DNA from 3 places in the Metabacillus sp. 113a genome. Region 3 is predicted to be linked to each of the others. Evidence: riboswitches for the same ligand, from Rfam matches in the RefSeq annotation. Region 3 holds a riboswitch; each other region holds the start of a gene.
What was found. A riboswitch is a leader RNA that binds a small molecule or an ion and turns the genes downstream of it on or off. The one in region 3 is predicted to bind cyclic di-AMP.
Positions count from the first base shown of each region.

Region 1: linked by a shared signal. The riboswitch ahead of ACQCVE_RS09390 (dicarboxylate/amino acid:cation symporter) and the one ahead of ACQCVE_RS13715 (CBS domain-containing protein) in region 3 are both predicted to bind cyclic di-AMP.
Region 2: linked by a shared signal. The riboswitch ahead of ACQCVE_RS09400 (potassium channel family protein) and the one ahead of ACQCVE_RS13715 (CBS domain-containing protein) in region 3 are both predicted to bind cyclic di-AMP.

Region 1 covers NZ_JBNILJ010000004.1:231,998-234,263, reverse strand. Annotated here, with positions in the region: gene ACQCVE_RS09390 (dicarboxylate/amino acid:cation symporter) at 1-1,131, opposite strand, end outside; cyclic di-AMP (ydaO/yuaA leader) riboswitch at 1,301-1,440, opposite strand; gene ACQCVE_RS09385 (DUF6612 family protein) at 1,669-2,266, shown strand, end outside.
Region 2 covers NZ_JBNILJ010000004.1:234,662-236,927, forward strand. Annotated here, with positions in the region: gene ACQCVE_RS09395 (DedA family protein) at 1-446, shown strand, start outside; cyclic di-AMP (ydaO/yuaA leader) riboswitch at 799-944, shown strand; gene ACQCVE_RS09400 (potassium channel family protein) at 1,265-1,921, shown strand; gene ACQCVE_RS09405 (TrkH family potassium uptake protein) at 1,925-2,266, shown strand, end outside.
Region 3 covers NZ_JBNILJ010000009.1:100,356-102,621, reverse strand. Annotated here, with positions in the region: gene ACQCVE_RS13720 (NupC/NupG family nucleoside CNT transporter) at 1-655, opposite strand, end outside; cyclic di-AMP (ydaO/yuaA leader) riboswitch at 1,013-1,151, shown strand; gene ACQCVE_RS13715 (CBS domain-containing protein) at 1,277-1,687, shown strand; gene ACQCVE_RS13710 (dimethylarginine dimethylaminohydrolase family protein) at 1,802-2,266, shown strand, end outside.

The DNA.
Region 1 (2,266 bases), on a different contig from region 3:
ATCAAGAAGACGGTCGATTCCAAGTATTAAGGCTATCCCCTCTACTGGAAGATTAACTGAATTCAGGACAAGTGCCAGCATAATTAATCCTACTCCAGGAACCCCCGCCGTTCCGATACTTGCAAGGACAGCTGTAAGAACAACGGTCAATAGAGCCGTGATCGTTAAATCCACCCCATAAACCTGGGCTATAAATACTGTAGCCACCCCTTGCATGATCGCCGTTCCATCCATATTAATGGTTGCCCCAAGAGGCTGAACAAATCCGCTGATTTGCTTTGGAACGCCAAGATTTTTCTGGGCTGTTTCCATCGAAAGCGGAAGAGTCGCATTACTGCTTGACGTACTGAAGCCAACGGTCATTGCCGGTGCAAATCCTTTAAAGAACCAGATTGGATTCTTTTTCGCAAAGATCATGACACTGGAACCATACGTCACGATTGCGTGAACAATAAGTGCAATAAGAACGACGATAAAATAAACTCCCATCGCTTTAATCGCATCGAATCCCTGGCTGCCAATTGCTGTCGCAATCAGACCAAACGTCCCGTATGGCGCAAATTTCATAACAAGCCCGACAAGATACATCATTAGCTCATTTCCTTGTTCAAGGACCTTTTTCAGAGCAGATGTTTTCTCCCCAAGAATCGCAATTCCAACTCCAATAAATACAGAGAATGCGATGATTTGAAGCATGTTGCCGCTCGCCATTGCTTCAATTGGATTTTTCGGGAAAATATTCAGCAGTGTATCTGAAACGGAAGGAGCTTCCTGCGCTTCATAGCTGGCACTTTCCGTATTAAACTCCCCAGCATTTCCAGGCTGGATGATGAGTGCCAAACCCAGTGCAATTGTAATTGCAATAGCTGTTGTCGAAAGGAAAAACCCAATGGTCTTCAAGCCGATTCTTCCAAGCTTCTTCGGATCTCCAAGGCCTGCTACACCAAGAGTAATAGAGAAGAAGACAATGGGAACAACGAGCATGTTTATTAAATTCAGGAAGATGCGTCCAAGCGGAGTAAATAGGAACGTATCCAGCTGTTTAAATAAATCCGGAGAAGTAACGTTTAAAATAATTCCGACAATAGCTCCGGCAATAAGTCCAATAATAATTTTCGTCGCTAGTTTCATAAATGACCTCCCGTTTTACGAATTGTTAGATTAGAAGTGTAGCCTAGCAGATTTACCCAAAACAAGATGCTTGTAAAACCCATTCTGGAAAATACGCAAAAAAGCCGCGAGAAGAGATCTCGCGGCTTATAGGGTCAAATTTCGGATCCGTAGCTTGACATTCCACTGAAGCGTCTCTTCTTAGGCTTACGAGGTTAGCTGTCGGATTCGGACGAAGAGAATATGTCCTACCTGTAAAAGGATTCACCCCTAGTGCGGCCGCACTGATTGGTTCCCCCGTTCCCGTGTGGGATTAAGCGCATAAATATGATTTTGTAGTTTCATTATATACGAATAGTTTGTCAATTTGCAATTACAATTTTTCGAGAAAAATCGTCATTTTATTCCAAAATAAGGGTATAATAGAAATTTTTTTAAATAAAACAGGTATTTTATCTTAAATTTCTGTTTGGTTTATGAAAACCAAGGGTATGGAATTTTATGTTAGCAGTCCCAAAGGCTGTATAAAAAAACGACTGGAGAGTGACACATTTGAAAATGACAGCAAAACTTTCTTCCATGTTTTTGATCCTTTCATTGGTTTTATTCGGTTGCGGTACGGCGAAGGAAGAAACAACTGCCGCTCCCAAAGAGGAGAAAACAGCTACAGGGTCAAAAGAGGATGAAGCGTCTGAAAATGGAACAGAAACAAAAGAAGCAGAAGCAGCAGAAGCTGAGGAGCCTGCAGCGGAAGAAACAGAAAAATCAGAAGAACAGCCTGCAGAAGAATTAACTGCAGAACAGGTTTTGGAAAAGTCGATTGCGGCTTATGAAGATGTGAAGAGCTTCTCCAGTGAAATGACAGTGGACCAGACTGTTGATGATGGACAGCAAGAAATCAAAACGGATGCCTCTATGCAAATAGAGCAAAATATGGATCCAATGCTGATCCACACTGTAAATACAACGAAATCTGCAGCAGACGGGTCTGAATTTTCTTTTGAATCATATGTAACCAAAGACAACTCTTATGTATCTCAAAATGGCGGAGAGTGGGCCGTAATGGCCACAGATCCTAATAACCCAATGGTACGATCTGAAGCTCAATCAAACCCGGCGGCTGATTTGGAAGGATTACAAGAAGTTGCAGGAGATA
Region 2 (2,266 bases), on a different contig from region 3:
GAGCTGTTGCAGCTGGAGTAATTGGAGGAACACTGGCTCAGCTGTTTCTTTATTGGCTTGGGTATTACGGGGGCCGTCCGATTCTAGAGAAATACGGGAAGTATCTTCTCGTCAATAAAAAACACCTCGACTTATCCGAGCAATGGTTTGGAAAATACGGAACAGGGGTCATTTTTTTCGCGCGGTTTATTCCTGTTGTAAGGCATGCCATCTCGATTCCGGCGGGCGTAGCCAAAATGCCTGTTTGGAAATTTACAGTGTATACTGTTGCAGCCATGATCCCGTGGACCATTTTATTTTTAATTCTCGGCATTCAGCTTGGAAGCAACTGGATGCATATTAAGGAAGCTGCTCAGCCCTATATGATTCCGCTTATTATTATATTTTTGATGGTCATAGCCGTTTATCTGTTTGCTAAAAGCGCAAATAAAAGAAAAACAGCTTAAACTCTGCGGCTGCAGAGTTTTTTATTATGTTTATTGGATTAGCTTATCTATAAGCGGTGCTGAGTCATGGGGAAGGCATGAGACCGGTATCGCCCGTCACGGTTAAAAATCTCTGGTTTGAACAACGGCAGGAAAAGTCTCTTCAAGCTTTACTTCAGTAAAAGCGTAAATTTTCATATGATAATCAGGCGCAGGAACCAGTAAATCGAAGGCTGGTTAAGCAATAGGCTGTAATAGGCCGGAAAACTCATCATAAGCAGATAAAATGAAGATATAGAGGTTATTTTCGTTCTTTACTCTGGTTTGTAACAGGAGTAATATACTCTCGTAATTATTTATTATCATTGTTTCACTACCTATATCGCTTAATCCTTAATGGAGCGGGGGACCCATGGACGTGTGGCGGATAATCGCCGCTTGGGGTGAATTCTCTAGCAGAAAGGGCTACTTCCATGCCCTAACCCGACAGCTAACCCCGTAAGCGTTTGGAGAGGCCGATGGAACTTGTGTCGAGTTAAGCACAGGGGCAGTCCTCTGTGCTTTTTTGTGTGGATTTTTTTAAACAGCTTAGTTAAATCAGGCTGTTGATTGCAGCTGGCAGGCGTTCCCTTATCCTTGGGAGGGCGGTGAGTCTTTCCCGATCCCCCAAGTGCAGGGTTTTACGCTCTGCGCCCCAATCAACAGATGTTAAAAAGCTTTAGGGCATAGCCTTTTTAGCAGAAGGCGTAAGGGCGTTGTTTTCAGTAATCTCCCACTTCGAAAGTTCACTGGAAATGAAGTGTGGAAGATTCAATCTAACTTAGAGGGAGATTTCACCGGTGGATAAACAATTTGCAGTTTTTGGATTAGGACGCTTTGGAGGCAGCCTCGTAAAAGAATTCCACGAGCTTGGGAGAGAGGTTCTGGCCGTAGATAAAAACCTCGACCGGGTTCAGCGGTATGCTGCCTATGCGACCCATTCAGTGCAGGCTAATTCTATGGATGAGGAAGCGCTAAAACAGCTTGGAGTCAGAAATGTGGACCATGCCTTTGTGTCTCTTGGAGGTGATATCGAGGGGAGTATCCTGACTTCTTTGCTGTTAAAAGAACTGGGGATCCCGGAAGTGTGGGCGAAGGCTCAAAATGATTACCATCAGCGGGTTCTTGATAAAATCGGTGTCAATCGGGTGATCCATCCGGAAAGGGATATGGCAAAAAGGATTGCCCATCACATAAGTTCTGAAAAAATGATTGATTACATCGAGCTCTCAAAGGAACACAGCCTGGCGGAATTGATGGTGACAGATAAAATAAACAGAAAATCGCTGCTGGAATTAGACGTCCGATCCAAGTTCGGCTGCAACATTGTGGGAATTCAACGGAATGAAGATATGATCGTATCTCCTGCTGAAGAAGAAACCGTAAAAAAAGGCGATATACTGCTTGTTATCGGTAAAAATAAGGACATCTCACGTTTTGAGGAAGAAGGAATGTAGCCTATGAAATTCCCCAGAGTCATAAAGCTTAAACCATCGCAGCTGCTTGTGCTTATATTCTCCGTTGCGATTGCCGCGGGGACATGTTTGCTTAAGCTTCCTTATTCCACAACAGAAGGAATCTCATGGGTGGATGCTCTATTTGTTGCCACCTCAGCCATGACTGTGACCGGTCTGTCGAGTGTCGATCCAAGTACAGCATTTACAGTCTTCGGCCAGAGCATCATTGCTCTTCTCATCCAGCTTGGGGGACTTGGAATTATGTCTTTTGCCGTGCTGATCTATATGGTTCTTGGAAGAAAAGTTGGGATGAAGGACCGTATGATCATCCAGCAGGCTCTAAAT
Region 3 (2,266 bases):
CATCTGTAACCTCGTACGGGTTGATAAGATTTACGATAATAAATCCGCCGAAAAGGTTAAGCACCAAAGCTACAATGACAAACTTCGGATCGATCATTGTCATATATGCTCCAAGGATAGAGGCCGAGACCGTTGACATAGCTGATGTGCATAATGTGTACAACCGGTGATCCGGCAGGTATCCGAGCTGTTTCTTAACGGATATAAATACTTCAGATTGACCGAAAATAGCTGAGGCAACTGCATTATAAGACTCAAGTTTGCCCATACCGTTTATTTTGCTCAGGACCAATCCAAGGTATTTGATGATAAGCGGAAGAAGTTTAATGTGCTGGGCAATTCCGATTAAAGCGGAGATAAATACGATCGGAAGCAGGACATTCAGGAAAAAAGGCATTTCTTCTGCGTTTGCGATTCCGCCAAAAACAAAGTTGATTCCACTTGCGGCATACTCTAACAGTTTCGTGAATAAGGCAGAAATTCCTTCAATGATAAACAAACCAATGCCTGTATTTAAGAGGATGAAGGTTAAGATTATTTGAAGTACAAGCATGACGATGATCGGTTTATACTTAATTTGTTTTTTATTGTTGCTGACTAAATACGCCAGCAGCAGAACGACCGCAATCCCTAGTAGCGGAATGATGATATTCAATGCTGAAACCTCCTTATGTAGTAAACGAATGATGACAAGGGACCGTATAAGCAATTGCTGCATGTACTTATCTTTACCCAAACTTTCCCAAGCTAGCACACGGCTGCTGAAAAAACTGTCGATTGATGACGTCGAACGCCCTTTCCTATTATACTGATTTCCAACTAATAAAAAAGGGGTTAATTGAAAAAAATGAATTCGGTTTCTTAATAGGAACAAGCAGAAGCCATAATCTTCCGCAAAAGTATGAATTATAGAGGAAATTCCGGATATTGGAACGGCAATGAATCACAGGCTGGCTTATAGTAAAAATCTCACATTTACATAGGGCTATGGGTGGGAGTAATATAGACATGAAAATGTAAATGGCTTAATCCCGCACAGCGGGAGCGGAGGAACCAATTTTCAGGGGCTAATTCTATTTATAGAAGGGATGAAAGAACTCTTTCGCCATCCTGCCCGTCAGCTAACTTCGCAGGCTAAAGCGAAGGAGGTCACGAGACCGCCTTGTTCTAAAGGGCTTTTTATGCTGTTTTTTCTGCAGCTTTTGCCTTTTGGAAATCGACGGTCTTTTTGTATTGCCGAACTATATACGAAATCAAAAAGGGGTTAATATGCAAAATGAACATAGCGTTTTTCTTGCTCCCAAAAAAAGAAGTCATTCACTTGCCCGTTCAATCGACCATGAGACAGGCGCTGGAAAAGATGGAGTACCACCGTTATACGGCCCTTCCGCTTTTAGATGATGCAGGAAGATATGTTGCCACCCTTACGGAAGGCGACTTGCTTTGGAAATTAAAAAATACTCCCAACTTAACTTTTGACACGACGAATAGAATTAGTATCAGTGAAATAGAACTGCACCGAACGAACGAACCTGTTCCCATACATGCCAAAATGGAAGAGATTATTTCCAGGGCAATGGAACAAAATTTTGTTCCTGTAGTGGATGATCAGGGGATATTTATCGGTATTATCCGCAGGAGGGAAATTATTGAATATTGTGCGGAGCAGCTCTTTAACAAAATCTGAACATTTATGGATGTATTTCATATAAACCGATAGCTTCGCACTTGTAATGGGTTAACTGGCATCTATATGGAGACACTAATTCTCATAATCATTAGCTTACTGGGAGGATTATCGATGTCTGAATCTGAGTTCCGGACCTACTGCGAAACCGAATTTGCTCCATTGAAGCATGTTTTATTGTGCCCTGCGAAATATTTGAAAATTGAAGAGGTTATTAATGAGACACAAAAACATTATCAGCATGAACCATTAAACACAGAAAAGGCTGCCAGGCAGCATAAAGAGTTTGTCCGGATTCTTGAGTCTCAGGGTATCAAGACGCACCTTCTGGAACCGTCTGAAAAGTACCCCGAGCAAGTGTTCACGAGAGATATAGGGTTTACGGTCGGAAGGAAGATATTTATTGCCAATATGGAAATGGACATCAGGTTTGGAGAAGAAGCTTTGTTAAAGGAATGGCTGACAAACGCAGATGCTGAATTCGTGGATTTGAAGGGGGCTGGAATTGAGGGGGGAGATGTCCTCATTCATGGCCGGACCGTTTATGTAGGGATCAGCGAAAGAACTTCCTCTGAGAGT